4 regions of the Allocoprococcus similis genome follow, and region 3 is predicted to be linked to each of the others. Evidence: predicted binding sites of a transcription regulator. Region 3 holds the regulator's gene; each other region holds the start of a gene.
The links. Region 3 encodes Rex, which represses fermentation and respiration genes when NADH is low (regulators of the CRP and FNR family bind a similar motif). Its sites were predicted from a motif close to ATTGTTAANTANTTAACAAT; they were not measured.

Region 1 (3,541 bases), on a different contig from region 3:
TCATTGACCGTTATCAGACAAAGAGTGCCCGAAAGTTTGTACGGAAACTTTGGAAAGAGGAAAAGCTGTCTGTGCAGGAAAGATGGGAGATGGCGCATAAGATGTTCCGGGAACTTTATGAATTGGAACTTCTGCGCGAGGACTGGGATATGCTTTTGATGGAGAGCGAAGAACTTCTGTATGCGCAGGGAGCAGATGCGTATAAAGGAATCTCGTCTGACTTTAAGAAGTGGGTGAAGGAAGAGAGTGATATCCAGATCCAGGCAGAGCAGCTTCTGGTATATTTTATTTTCACTTATTTCTGCGGTGCGGTTTATGATGGAAGGATTTATGCGAAGGTGCAGATGGCGGTGATAAGTACCTACCATATTTATGAGCTGTGGAAAGCACGGTGGATTGAGAATGAAGGGACGCTTGCGCAGGAAGAGATTGTGGAGCTGGTGTACCGGTATTCGCGGGAGATTGAGCATTCGGATAAGAATCTGGAGCGGATGGAAAAGATGATGCTGCGGGATAGGCTGCCGTGGTATAAGGGATAATAAATAGATGCGTGGTGTGTATAATTAAAATAAGGGGAGTTTTACTTTATAACTTATTTCAATGATAGAGCAAAACTCCCTTATTTTTGCCTTAATATGCAAGCGATTAGTATGTTTGCACAATTAATCTTTCCGGTTATTCATCATTTGAAAATGCCTGCACGATTTTTGATGCATTTGAATAAGAATTTTTTGTTAAAAAGGGCGTGTGAAAAATGATTTCTCATTTTTCACACGCCCTTTTAATTTTAGTCTCTATGCATAGAGAACTTATCCATATCATAATTCTTCAGGTTATCAAGAATTCCACGGTCATCAGCCTGAGAAATCAAGGCATCACGGTTCTTCTTGGAAGCCATCTGGTCATTGAATGAACTTGGACCGCCGACACATCCGCCGTCACATGCCATACCTTCGATGAAGTCTTCCGGAAGACGTCCAACCTTCATGAGAAGGAGGGCTTTCTTACATTCCTGAGAACCATTTGCACGACAGACTTTCGCATCGATGCAGTTGTCAGATTCTTTCAGACTTTCCAGAACAGCTGCTGTTACACCGCCGGAATTTGCAAAGCGTTTTCCGAAGGTAGAAGCGGTCTGGTTGTCATTCGGACAGGCCTCGAGCTCAACATCTTTTGCTTTCATGATCGCACGGATCTCGCTGTATGTAAGAACATAATCTGCATTTCCTTCAATCTGCTGATCGACAACTTCGGATTTCTTAGCAAGGCAAGGTCCGATAAATACAGTGATCGCTTCCGGATCCTGTGCTTTGATCATACGGGAAATTGCACACATCGGAGAAACAGTTGTTGAGATATTGTCAGCAAGCTGTGGGTAATGCAGGCGAACCATATTTACAAATGCAGGGCAGCAGGAGGTTACTTTTTTCTGTCCTTCTTTGTAAGCTTCAGCCCATTCTTCAGCTTCGTAAGCAGCAGTCATATCTCCACCGAGTCCTACATCGTAGAAATCTACGAATCCGAGCTCTTTCATTGCTTTGCGCCAGCTTTCCATGGTAATGTCAGCACCAAACTGACCTTCTGTGGCAGGAGCAGCCATTGCGTAGATGTGTTTGCCTTCTCTTAAAGCATTGATTACCGGAACAATAAATGTTTTGGAAGCAATTGCACCAAATGGACAGCTGTGGATACATTTACCGCAGCGGATACATTTGTTTTTGTCGATTACGGAAATGCCATGCTCGTCGTAAGTGATCGCATCAACCGGACAACTGAATTTACACGGACGTTTTAAATGTGCAATGGCATTGTACGGACAGGCTTTGGCGCACTGACCACATTCTTTACACTTGGATGCGTCAATGTGGGAACGGTAATGTCCCGGTTCAATTGCCCCAAACTTACAGGCATTGATACATGCCTTTCCAAGACAGTTCTGACAGTTCTCTGTTACTGTGTAGCTGGAGATCGGACAGTCTTCGCAGGCAGAAGAAATAACCTGGATGATATTGCCATCATCTTCCGGTCCCGGAGCTTTGCCTTCTGCGAGGCGGATTCTCTGGCGGATGATCTCACGCTCTTTGTAGATACAGCAGCGGAACTGCGGTGTCGGTCCCGGAATAAGCTTCAGCGGGAGGTGATCACGCTGTTCTTCAAGTTCACCTGCAAAAGCAAGCTTTGCTATTTCGAACAGTACGTCATGTTTGATTTTGATTACGTTTCCATCAGCATTCATAATTAACCCTCTCTTCTCTAAATTGTTAAAAAATTCACTCTTCCTTTATTATAATTGAAACTACTATAAATGGAAAGAAGATTTCATGTTTTTAATGAGAAACATAGCGTAGAAGTTTGTGGAGAAGTATGTTATGATGAACGTGCAATGTTGGGAAATATAGTGTGCCGCATATTTGGGGAAATAAGAGGCACCGGTATGAAAGAGAGGAAAGAAAATTGAAAGAGAAGAACAAAGCAAAAAACATATTGAAAGAGTATGCAACGATCACGGTAGGAATGTTTATTGTATCGGCATCAGTGTATTATCTGATGATGCCGAATTCCTTTGTTGTGGGAAGTATTTCGGGACTTGTCATGGTTCTGGCAAACTTTATTCCGCTGAAGGCTTCGACGATGACTATGATTTTAAATGTAGCACTTCTGATCATAGGAATTGTGTTTGTCGGAAAAGAATTCGGGGGTAAGACGGTCATTACCTCTTTAATGCTCCCGGTTTATCTGCGTATTTTTGAAACAGTGACACCAGATGTTCCGCCACTCACGGATGATATGTTTATCAATATGCTGTGCCATATTCTGGTGATCAGCATCGGACAGGCGATTTTGTTTAATGTCAATGCATCTTCTGGTGGGCTTGATGTTGTTGCAAAGGTTTTAAATAAATATTTGCATTTTGAAATCGGAAAGAGTCTTACGATCGCAGGATTTGTGACCGCTGCGACGTCTATCCTTGTCTACGACAGAAAGACACTGGTAGTGAGCCTTCTGGGAACCTATCTTTATGGGATTGTTCTGGATAATTTTGTTGACGGTTTCAGTATCCGTAAGAGGGTGTGTATCCTGTCAAAGAAATATCCGGAGATCCAGCAGTTTGTTGTACATGAGCTGCACAGAGGGGCGACTCTATATCCGGCAGCCGGAGGACTGGATAATCAGGAACAGACAGAAGTGGTTACAATTCTGGAAAAGAGTGAATATGCAAAGCTTCTTGCATTTATCCATGAGACAGATCAGAGTGCATTCGTTACGGTATCAACTGTCAGTGAGGTAATCGGGGAGTGGAATAAACATAAAAAGAACCGTTTGAGAAAAGCGGAGTAATCGAGGAAATTCATGAGAGAAACAGTATTATTATTTAATATAAAAGATAAGAAGCGTGCACAGGAGCTGCAGATGATCTGTATGTCACTCAGGATCCGGGTGCGGTTGATAAAAAAAGAAGAGTATTTTCAGCCGGTTGGTGTACTTGCCGGAATGAAAGAAGCGTCAGAGACAGACGGGATTTATGAGGGTGAAGAGCTGG
Region 2 (3,541 bases), on a different contig from region 3:
TTACTGATCATCTGTGGTGTAACGTAGATTCCTTTTACGTGACCGTTTTCATCTGTTTCGATGCGGGAAGGAGCCATCAGAGTCTGTACTTCGATTCCTTCTGCAACAGCACCTTCAATCTCTGCCGGAAGGGCAGTCATATCTGCCACGCGGCGACGGTAAACGATGCTGACTTTTTTAGCACCCAGACGTTTTGCGGTACGGACAGCATCCATAGATACGTTACCGCCACCGATAACGGCTACTTCCTGTCCGGTAAGATCCGGGTTCTGGTTCTTTCCTACATCACGAAGGAACTGAACAGCAGAAAGGACACCTTCTGAGTGTTCACCTTCGATACCAAGTTTCTTGTCGGTACTTGCACCGATTGTAATAAGGACTGCGTCGTATTCTTCACGCAGGCTCTGGATTGTCATATCTTTTCCAATCCGTTTGCCAAATTCAACTTTGACACCGGTCTCAAGGATGGCATTGATATCATCGTTCAGACGGTCTTTCGGCAGACGGTAGTTCGGGATACCATAGCGGAGCATACCGCCAAGCTCAGGCAGCATCTCAAATACGGTTGTCTGGTGTCCCATCAGCTGCAGATAGTAAGCTGCACTTAATCCACCAGGGCCACCACCAACAACGGCAATACGCTTTCCGGTAGATGGAGCGCATGGCGGCGGTGGAACTTTTCCGGCATAATCGGCAGCCATTCTCTTAAGACCGCGGATATTGACTGCATCGTCTACGATGTTACGACGGCAGCGTGCCTCACAAGGATGTTCGCAGATAAAACCACAGGTGGTCGGGAATGGATTGTCCTTACGGATCAGGCGGATCGCATCTGCGTAACGTCCTTCTCCGACAAGAGCGATATATCCCGGAATATCTACATGTGCCGGGCACAGAGATACACAAGGAACAGGCTGTGCGTACTGGCAGGTACATCTTCCCTGGCGCACATGTTCTTCATAATCTTCACGACATCCAATCAGACTCTTGTAAACCATGTGAGCTGCTTCATACCCGATCGCACAGTCAGCTCCTTCCATGATTGATACAGAGAGTTCTTCCAGCAGGTCTAATGTTTCCATAGTTGCGTCTCCGTTCATAACGTCGGTCAGCAGATTTTTCAGCTGCCACAGACCAACACGGCACGGCACACATTTTCCACAGGTATGTGTATGACACATCTCCAGGAAAGCACGAGTCATGTCAACAGGACACAGTCCCGGAGGACTGGATTCGATTCTTCGCTCCAGATCTTTGTAGAGCCCTTCGATAACCAGCTGGGCTTTGTCCGGTGCAGTGATTTCAAGTCTACTCATAGCTTTTTTCTCCTTTAACTTTTTTTGCTAATCTACAGGACAGATGAAGAAAAATATAGGGAAAACATCTGAATACTATAGATTAACTCTATGGACACACTTATAATGATATTGTATGCATTTTAGTACAATCTTGCAAGCAAAGTTAATAAATAGACAAATAAGTTAATTTTGTCACAAAATGATAAAAAATATCAGCAATATGCACAAAAAGGCAGAACAACGATAAAGGGTGCAAAAAATAAAAAAAATATGTTACAATAACACCTGTAAAAGAGATGTCTGTTTTTCAGGCACAATTAACAGAAAGGGCGGAACAGGAGAAATGAAAGTAACAGATTTTGGTGCAACAGTTAAAGGTGACGAGACAAAATTATATACGCTCACAAATAAAAACGGAATGGAGATTGCAGTATCCGATTACGGTGCAACGCTGGTACAGGTGATCGTACCGGACAAAGAAGGCAAGCCGTGTGATGTTGTGCTTGGATATGATGAGGCAGCAGGATATGAAGAAGGAGATCTGTTCTTCGGCGCAATTGTCGGGAGAAGTGCAAACCGTATCGGAGGAGCATCCTTTGAACTGAACGGAGTGACCTATCAGCTTGAAAAGAATGATAATGGCAATAACCTCCACAGCGGAATGGATTTTTATAATCAGAGAATGTGGAAGGTAAAAGAAAACGCAGATGATCATATCACATTTGAACTGGACAGCCCGGATGGTGATCAGGGATATCCGGGAGCTGTACATATTGAGGTAACATATACTCTGACAGAAGATAATGCAGTGAAGATTGCTTATCACGCAGTGCCGGATGCAGATACAATTATCAATATGACAAACCACAGTTATTTCAATATGGATGGACATGCATCAGGAGATGTACTGGATCAGGAAGTATGGATTGATGCAGATGCATTTACCAGAGCCGATGCCGAGTCTATTCCGACAGGCGAGATCACACCGGTAGAAGGAACACCGATGGATTTCCGAACAAAGAAAGCAATTGGCAAAGAAATCGAGACAGATTATGAAGCACTGAATTTCGGGAAAGGATATGATCATAACTGGGTTCTGAACAATAAAGGAGAATTTGCGAAAGTGGCAGAGATGTCCTCGGAAGAGAGCGGAATCACTATGGAAGTTTATACAGACCTTCCGGGAATGCAGCTTTATACAGGCAACTTTATTGTTGATGCCAAAGGAAAAGGCGGGGCGCATTACCACAAACGCCAGGCAGCCTGCTTCGAGACACAGTTCTTCCCGGATGCAATCCACAAAGAGAATTTTGCCGGACCGGTATGCAAGAAGGGTGAAACTTACGAAACAACAACGATGTACAAGTTTGTATAACAACAGATAAGCCGAAAAGGTGCCACGGACATAAAAATCCATGGCACCTTTTTTGAAAATATGTGCTGTAAAAATTCAGCTGAGGAATATGAAAAATTCATTTTACGCTGTGGTATATCTGTGGAATCAGAAAATGCCATCCAGATAATGCCCGATCGAACGGCGGATATTACCTTCAAAATCCGTCTCTCCGTTATGCAGACACCATTCAAATACATTTCCGATAACCAGCATACGGATATCAGTGCAGATTTCATCCAGGGAAATCTTTGGCGCAATGATGCCGGCATCGATCGCTTTACGAAGATAATTTTCTACAGTAAGGATCGGGTACGGACGCTCGGTGCGGATCGTCGGGTTCAGTGCCTGGTTGCGTGGTGTGTAGTAGTTGGACATGAATTCCACACCCAGCTCCCGGCAGTACTGTGCATAATTCAGATAGACGTGGATGATACCGATCTTTGCCTCATCTGCATCTTCCGGCGTATCCAGAAGATCCGGATTGATGCTTGGCTGTTCTTCGATGTAATAAGACAGAAGATCATCTTTGGTTTTGAAATGGTGATAGAAACTGCCGTTGGAAACGCCTGCTTCATCACAGATATTTTTTATGGAAAGCTGATCATATCCCTGCTTCTGCAGAATTGTCTTGGCTGCATGAAAGATACGTGCTTTGGTTTCTTTTGATTTTTTCTGTTGTCTGGACAGAGGCTCTTTTTCAATATCGCTTGACATTTGGTTAATCCTTTCTTAAAACTTTTCAGTCAGATTAGCTATAGTATAGCATATTTAATAGAAAAAGACAAGAAAACCGAGCGAACTCTGTAATTTTAACGGGAATTGAAAAATAAGAGATGACATGGTATCA
Region 3 (3,541 bases):
TGCTTAATCCTTTGACAGAAAGTACATCATTGCCACTGACACGTGAAGGTTCCAGCTTCAGATGGATGTCGGTGTTGATCTCCATCGGTTTGTCTACAAGCGTCATCTTATCCAGCATTTTTTCCCGGCTTTCGGCACGCTTGATGGATTTCTCACGGTTAAATGAACGGAGCTTTTCGATTACGGCTTCCTGATGTTTGATCTCACGCTGCTGATTCAAGTATTCTTTTAATTTGGCTTCCCTGAGCTGTTCTTTTTTGACAGCAAAATCAGAATAATTGCCCATATAAGTATGAAGCTGTCCCTGCTCGACTTCAATCACCTTTGTAACTACACGGTTTAGGAAATAGCGGTCGTGGGATACGATAAGAACAGCACCCGGATAATTCAGAAGATAGGTTTCCAGCCATGCGATGGAGTTCATATCCAGGTGGTTGGTTGGCTCATCCAGAAGCAGGACGTCAGGCTTGGTAAGAAGGAGTTTGCCAAGAGATACACGGGTCTTCTGACCACCGGATAAAGAATCTACGGGTTTGGTAAATTCTTCTTCTGTAAATCCGAGACCTTTTAGAACGCCGGTAAGCTCACTTTTATAGGCGTAACCGTCTGCGTGCTCAAATGCAGAAGTCAGTCTCTGATAAGTGGAAAGACGTGCTTCAAGAGCATCTCCGGAAAGAGACGGAAGCTCCATCTCGATTGTACGTATCTGCTTTTCCATCTCAATGATTTCAGCTTTTGCCGTGCGGACTTCTTCGTAAATGGTATTGCCGCTTTCCATCTCCTGATGCTGTGCAAGGTAGCCGAGAGTTTTGCCTTTGGTAAGAACAACCGTCCCTGCATCGGGAGAAAGTTGTCCTACGATCATCTTGAGGATCGTGGATTTGCCGGCTCCGTTAAGACCTACTAGGGCAGCTTTTTCATGGTTTTCTATATGAAAGGAACCGTCTTTTACGATGACCTGATCCCCAAAACTTTTTGACAGATTATGACATGCCAGTATCATTTTTATATCCTCCTGTTAAAGTGGCAATTATGTTACTGCTCACAGTAACATAATTATAGCTGAAATACGACAAAAAACAACTATAAAATTTGACTTTTTCGTTGGATTCTTATATAATTAAAAATAATGAGTCAAAAAATAGGAAGGTGGAAGTGAAAGTGGCATCAAGAGAAATATCTCAGGCAGTAATAAGGAGACTTCCGCGGTATTATCGTTATTTAGGGGAACTACTGGAGAGCGGAGTCGAACGGATATCATCCAATGAATTAAGTAAAAGAATGAAAGTGACTGCTTCACAGATCCGGCAGGATCTGAATAATTTCGGTGGATTTGGACAGCAGGGATATGGCTATAATGTAAAGTATCTTTATACAGAGATAGGTAAGATCCTTGGACTGAACGAGAAACATAAATTCGTTATCATTGGAGCAGGAAATCTTGGACAGGCATTGGCGAACTATGCAGCATTTGAAAATCGGGGATTTGTTTTAAAAGGGCTGTTTGACGTAAACCCAAGGCTTGCCGGATTGACGATCCGTGGAGTTGAGATCCGTATGATGGATGAATTGAAGGATTTTGTGAAAGAAAACGATATTGAGATCGGGGTTCTCACGATTCCGAAGGCAAAAGCAGTAGAGGTTGCCAATCTCCTGGTAGATAATGGAGTCAAGGCTATCTGGAATTTTGCGCATACAGATCTGAATCTGCCGGATAATATTATTGTGGAGAATGTTCATTTGTCTGAAAGTCTGATGAGATTATCTTATAACATCACCAGATACAATGAAGAACATGAAGGAAAGTAGTCAAAGCATACCAGAAGGCAGAGGTGCAGGAAAGTTTTTTCCTGCACCTTTTTGAAAATTAAATGTATGGGAGACCGGATATGAAAGAAATACTGACAGCAGATCAGATGAGAAGATCGGATCAGAGAATGATACAGAAGATGCAGGTCCCGTCCCTTGTCCTGATGGAACGGGCGGCACTTCAGTGTGTGGCTGCGATGAAAGCAGAAGGCATAGACTTGTCGAAAGCACTGGTTGTGTGTGGAAGTGGCAACAACGGTGGTGACGGATTCGCAATTGCAAGGATGCTCGTAGAAGAAGGATATCATCCGGATGTAGTATTGGTCGGAAATTATGACCATCGTAGTGAAGAAACAAAAATCCAGATGAAAATTCTGGAAAATCTGGGAATATCTGTAGGAAACAGTTTGCCACAGAAAGAATATAGTGTTATTATAGATGCCGTATTCGGTATTGGTCTGTCACGTGAAATAAAAGGCAGGTATGCAGAGGTGATCGATCAGATGAACCGGATGACTGCCTGTAAGGTGGCAGTTGACACTCCTTCAGGGATCCGTTCGGATGATGGGAAAGTGCTTGGAACTGCATTTAAAGCAGATCTTACAGTGACCTTTGCGTTTCAGAAGATGGGACAGATCCTGTATCCGGGATGTGAGTATGCAGGAAAGCTTGTTACAGCTCCGATCGGAATTACCAGGCCGGAGTTTTTTGCGGAAGAAGAAATCTGCATGGCACTTGAAAAATCCGATGTGCCGGCAATGCTGCCGCAAAGGAAACCGGATTCTAATAAAGGGACTTATGGAAAGGTTCTGATGATTACCGGAAGCAAAGGAATGTCCGGTGCAGCATATTTAAGTGCCAGGGCAGCATATCTTTCGGGAGCCGGGCTTGTCCGGATTTATACGGAGGAAAGCAACCGGGCAATCTTACAGGAACTTTTACCGGAGGCGGTAATGACGACCTATTCTCTGGATGAGACAGAATCCTTTGAAGAACTTCCGGATTTGCTGGAATGGGCGGATGTGCTCTGTATTGGCTGCGGACTCGGCATGGGACCGCATTCGGAGAAATTACTGAAAAAGGTGCTTGAGAATAATAAAAAACCGGCTGTTATTGATGCGGACGGACTGAACCTTCTGGCAAAGACCGGTGAGTGGGGGATCGGACAGATTCGGATGAATCCTTCCGGATATGTACTTACTCCGCACATGAAAGAAATGTCCAGACTGACCGGATACAGCGTACAGGAATTAAAAGACAACAGAAGAGAGCTATTACGGAAATATACAGAAAAAGTTCATGCTGTCTGTGTACTGAAAGACAGCAGGACACTTATGAAAGCGCCGGAGGGAAGGCTTATGATCAATACCACCGGTAATGCGGCAATGGCAAAGGCCGGATCGGGAGATGTGCTTGCCGGAATGATCACCGGACTTATGGCACAGCATCTGAGACCGGATGATGCAGCTGTGCTTGGCGTTTATCTGCATGGCCTGTGCGGAGATCATGCCAGAAAAGAACTTGGCTCTTACAGTGTGCTTGCGGGTGATCTTTTGAAAATGCTCGGCAGGACACTTAAGGAATTGGAGGATATGACAGAATGAAGAAATACAGCAGACTGCGTGCGGTGATCGATCTGGATGCGGTGATGTATAATATGGAAATGATGCATGCAAATATAGAAGAGGGAACCAAGATGGTCGTGGTCATCAAAACAGATGGTTATGGTCAT
Region 4 (3,541 bases), on a different contig from region 3:
ACGAATAATCCAAGGAGGACTCCGACTGCTGTAAGAACAATATTCATAACCATAACCTGTTCCGGCTGCATTTTGGATGCTGCGGTAAGGATGGTGTAGTTACACAGGGAAGATGCGATCATTACAAGTGCTGTTACGGTTCCTTTGATCTTCGGGAACAGCATGTTGCATACAGAAGTCGCGATCTGAAGAAGTCCGCCTGCTCCTGCCCATCCGATCAGGAATGCACCTGCGATCATAAGTGTCTGGCTCTTTCCAACCAGAACAGCGATCATCGTTACAAGACAGATTACCGGGTATCCCAGGATAAATCTTACGTCTTTGATCTTTCTTGTTAAAAGTGCAGTTACAACAAGTGCAAGCATTGTTCCTGCTGAATAATATGTCTGCATAATAGACGGATCAGCCCAGCCTACATTCTCTTTCGCAAAGTTCTGTGCACAGTTCAGCCATAACTGGAAAGTACCTGTACATGTGAATCCGATCAGGATCATTGCGATGGATTCTACAGAGAAATGGGTATGCTTTAAGCTGTCGATCAGTCCTTCTTTCTTTCCTGCCGCTTTCTGATCTGTATCCGGGAGTGGGAAGATCATAACCAGTACCAGAAGTACAAGATAAGCGATTCCACATGCATAGAACAGCGTGTTGTAAGAAGTTGCTCCTGTCGCTGTGGTAGCAACAGTTACACCAAGTACGAACGGCAAAAGCATCTGTGATACAGAAATAAAGAATTTGATCCCCATAGTTGCAACGCCCGGTGCTTTGTAAATGATTTCTGAAACAGCCGGGTAAATTCCTGTATCCAGGAAAGAGTTTGCGATACCACCAACGATTGCACAGATATATGCGATCTGGTATCCGCCATTTGTTCCTGCATTAAATGCAAGTGCAAGTCCGATCAGGTAGATTGCATAGGATCCACTACCGATCGCGGTTGAAATCCGACGTCCGAGTTTGTCAGAAAGCGGTCCGGCGAACGGAAGCGCGATCAGACGTCCAAGTCCAAGTGCTGCCGAAATTGCAGTGATTGCCATAACTTCTACGCCCCAGGAAGCAGCAAGTGCTTCCTTGATGACTGCCTGTCCAAGGATGGAACATCCAACACCGTGGATAAAGTAGTTTAAATAAAGTATCAAGGCGCTAGGTATGTATTTCTTATTCATCTCTTTTCCTCACATTCCTGTTTTTCAATTTTTTTCGATTTCTTCTTAAATTAAATACCAGCCTGCCGGATATTAGTCATCGTATCTGATATTTAATACTTCTTTCATGTGTTCGATCGGCATTTCTTTTCCTGTCCAGAGTTTGAATGCAGCTGCTCCCTGGAATAACATCATTCCAAGACCATTCATTGTCTTACATCCAACTTCTTTTGCCATAGAACGCATCTTTGTCTCCAGTGGTGAGTAAGGAACATCGATTACGATCAGTTCCGGACGGAAGAATGATTTATCCGGTACAACAGACATTCCTTCGAGTGGTTTCATACCAACACCTGTTCCGTTTACAAAAATGTAAGAATCGTTCATTTCTTCTCTTAATTTTTCTTTGTCGTCCAGATCGTAAAGAGTTGCTTTACAGTTTGTCTTTTCATTGATCTTTCTTACTGTTTCTTCTGCGTTTGCCCAGAATTTATCATGGATGTTGAAGATGGAGATTTCTTTTACACCATCAAGTGCAGCCTGGATTTCAATTGCTGTAGCAGCTCCGCCCGCTCCTGCGATTGTCATCTTCTTTCCGATTACATCGATGTCATTGTCTTTTAATGACTGCATGAATCCGATACCGTCTGTGATGTGTCCTGTCAAAACACCATCTTCATTTACGATTGTGTTTACTGCTCCACAGAGCTCTGCTGCCGGAGATAATTTGTCCAGATACTGTCCAACAACTGTTTTATTTGGCATAGACACGTTAGATCCTACCATTTTCAGAGCACGAAGTCCTTTTACTGCATCTTCCAGTGTGCTGTTGTCAACTTCAAATGCAAGGTAAGCATAATCCAGTCCAAGGTAAGCAAATGCTTCGTTGTGCATTGCCGGTGAACTTGAATGTCTGATCGGATAAGCCATAAGTCCAATAAGTTCTGTGTGTCCTGTAATTCTCTCTGCCATGATTTGTTCTCCTTTTCTTCTTCCATAGAAATTTGTTTCTTTGTTCTTTGAGAATGTTTTTAACGTTTGCCCAACTTTTGTTAATTTTTAAACAACCTCTTGATAGTTAAATTATAGACGATATCCTTTGATAGTTCAAATACATCTTATATGCATTTTTGATAGCTTTTTAACATCAGTTATGTTACAATCTTTTTATTTAATATAGAAAGGATTTTTTATCATGACCCTCAATCAGCTTGAATATTTCCAAAAAGTAGCAACCCTGCAGCATTTCCGGCAGGCTGCCGAAGCTCTCAAGATCTCCCAGCCAAGCCTCAGCCGGTCCATGGCGCTTCTGGAAGAGGAACTCGGACTGATGCTTTTTGAACATCAGGGACGTAATGTTGTCCTCACCAAATCTGGCCGCGTCTTTCTGGAACACGTCAACCGAATCCTCGAGGAGGTGCACATTGCCGAGCATAAGATGAAGCAGCTTGCCGGAAGTGGCGGACACATCGATATTGCCTATGTATTCCCTCTAGCGAACTACTATATTCCCCATACCGTCCGCTCCTTCTTGGATCTGGACCGAAACAAGCACGTTACCTTCAATTTCAACCAGACACATACCGCCGATATGATCCAGGGACTCAAATCCGACCGCCACGATGTGATCTTTGGCTCTTTTGTTGCGGATGAACCGGATATTTCCTTTATCCCGATCCTGCATCAGGACATGGTTGTGATCACGCCGAAAAATCATCCCCTGGCGCAGAAAGATACGGTATCCTGCAGTGACCTCACCGAATATCCTCTGATCGGTTATGACCGCTATTCCGGACTCGGTGGATTTACGCGTAACTTCTATAAAGAAAAGAAGCTAAAAGTAAACATTGTCTGTGAATGCCCGGATGAGAACGCGATCGCCGCTCTTGTTGCCGAAGATTTTGGGATTGCCCTTGTTGCAAAGGTAGACGCAGTAGACCAGGCAAACGTAACGATTCTGCCGCTTGCCGACGCCGATCTTACCCATACGGTTTATATGGGCTACATCCGCGACAAATACCAGATCCCCGCTGTCAAACGTTTCATTCAGTTTGTCAAAAGAGATGGGAAGGCCTATTAAAGTGCCTTCCCATTACTTTCTTTTACATATTCAATAAATTCTTTTACAACCGGCGCCAGATACTTTTCTTTTAGTTTTGCCAGATAAATATAACGCTCATATGGTGGATTCTCAATATCCAGTACATCCACATCCAGATTCTTAAGGATCGGGATCTCCGGCATCACTGCAATTCCGAAATCCTCTGCCACAAGCCCCGCCATGGAAGCATCTTCCACGATCTCATAAGCGATCTTCGGTGTCCCTCCGGTCTGTTCAAACAGCTGGTCGATCACCGGTCTGAGTCCGCTGTTCTTGGTGAAATACACCTGCGGAT

Region 1: a site for Rex is predicted at 2,258-2,277, ahead of ACYQ5K_RS08445 (4Fe-4S dicluster domain-containing protein). Genes of this name have one in related genera too.
Region 2: a site for Rex is predicted at 1,458-1,477, ahead of ACYQ5K_RS07460 (NAD(P)-binding protein). Genes of this name have one in related genera too.
Region 4: a site for Rex is predicted at 2,194-2,213, ahead of ACYQ5K_RS14630 (shikimate dehydrogenase). Genes of this name have one in related genera too.

What each region holds. Positions count from the first base shown of each region.
Region 1 covers NZ_BAAHSG010000016.1:153,554-157,094, forward strand. The annotation lists gene fliB (flagellin lysine-N-methylase) at 1-539, shown strand, start outside; gene ACYQ5K_RS08445 (4Fe-4S dicluster domain-containing protein) at 788-2,236, opposite strand; gene ACYQ5K_RS08450 (YitT family protein) at 2,455-3,339, shown strand; gene ACYQ5K_RS08455 (DUF3783 domain-containing protein) at 3,352-3,541, shown strand, end outside.
Region 2 covers NZ_BAAHSG010000013.1:14,692-18,232, forward strand. The annotation lists gene ACYQ5K_RS07460 (NAD(P)-binding protein) at 1-1,316, opposite strand, end outside; gene ACYQ5K_RS07465 (aldose epimerase family protein) at 1,642-2,673, shown strand; gene ACYQ5K_RS07470 (TetR/AcrR family transcriptional regulator) at 2,800-3,408, opposite strand.
Region 3 covers NZ_BAAHSG010000007.1:141,396-144,936, forward strand. The annotation lists gene ACYQ5K_RS04460 (ABC-F family ATP-binding cassette domain-containing protein) at 1-1,003, opposite strand, end outside; gene ACYQ5K_RS04465 (redox-sensing transcriptional repressor Rex) at 1,162-1,809, shown strand; gene ACYQ5K_RS04470 (NAD(P)H-hydrate dehydratase) at 1,890-3,413, shown strand; gene alr (alanine racemase) at 3,410-3,541, shown strand, end outside.
Region 4 covers NZ_BAAHSG010000040.1:45,841-49,381, forward strand. The annotation lists gene ACYQ5K_RS14625 (MFS transporter) at 1-1,166, opposite strand, end outside; gene ACYQ5K_RS14630 (shikimate dehydrogenase) at 1,239-2,117, opposite strand; gene ACYQ5K_RS14635 (LysR family transcriptional regulator) at 2,341-3,225, shown strand; gene ACYQ5K_RS14640 (LysR substrate-binding domain-containing protein) at 3,222-3,541, opposite strand, start outside.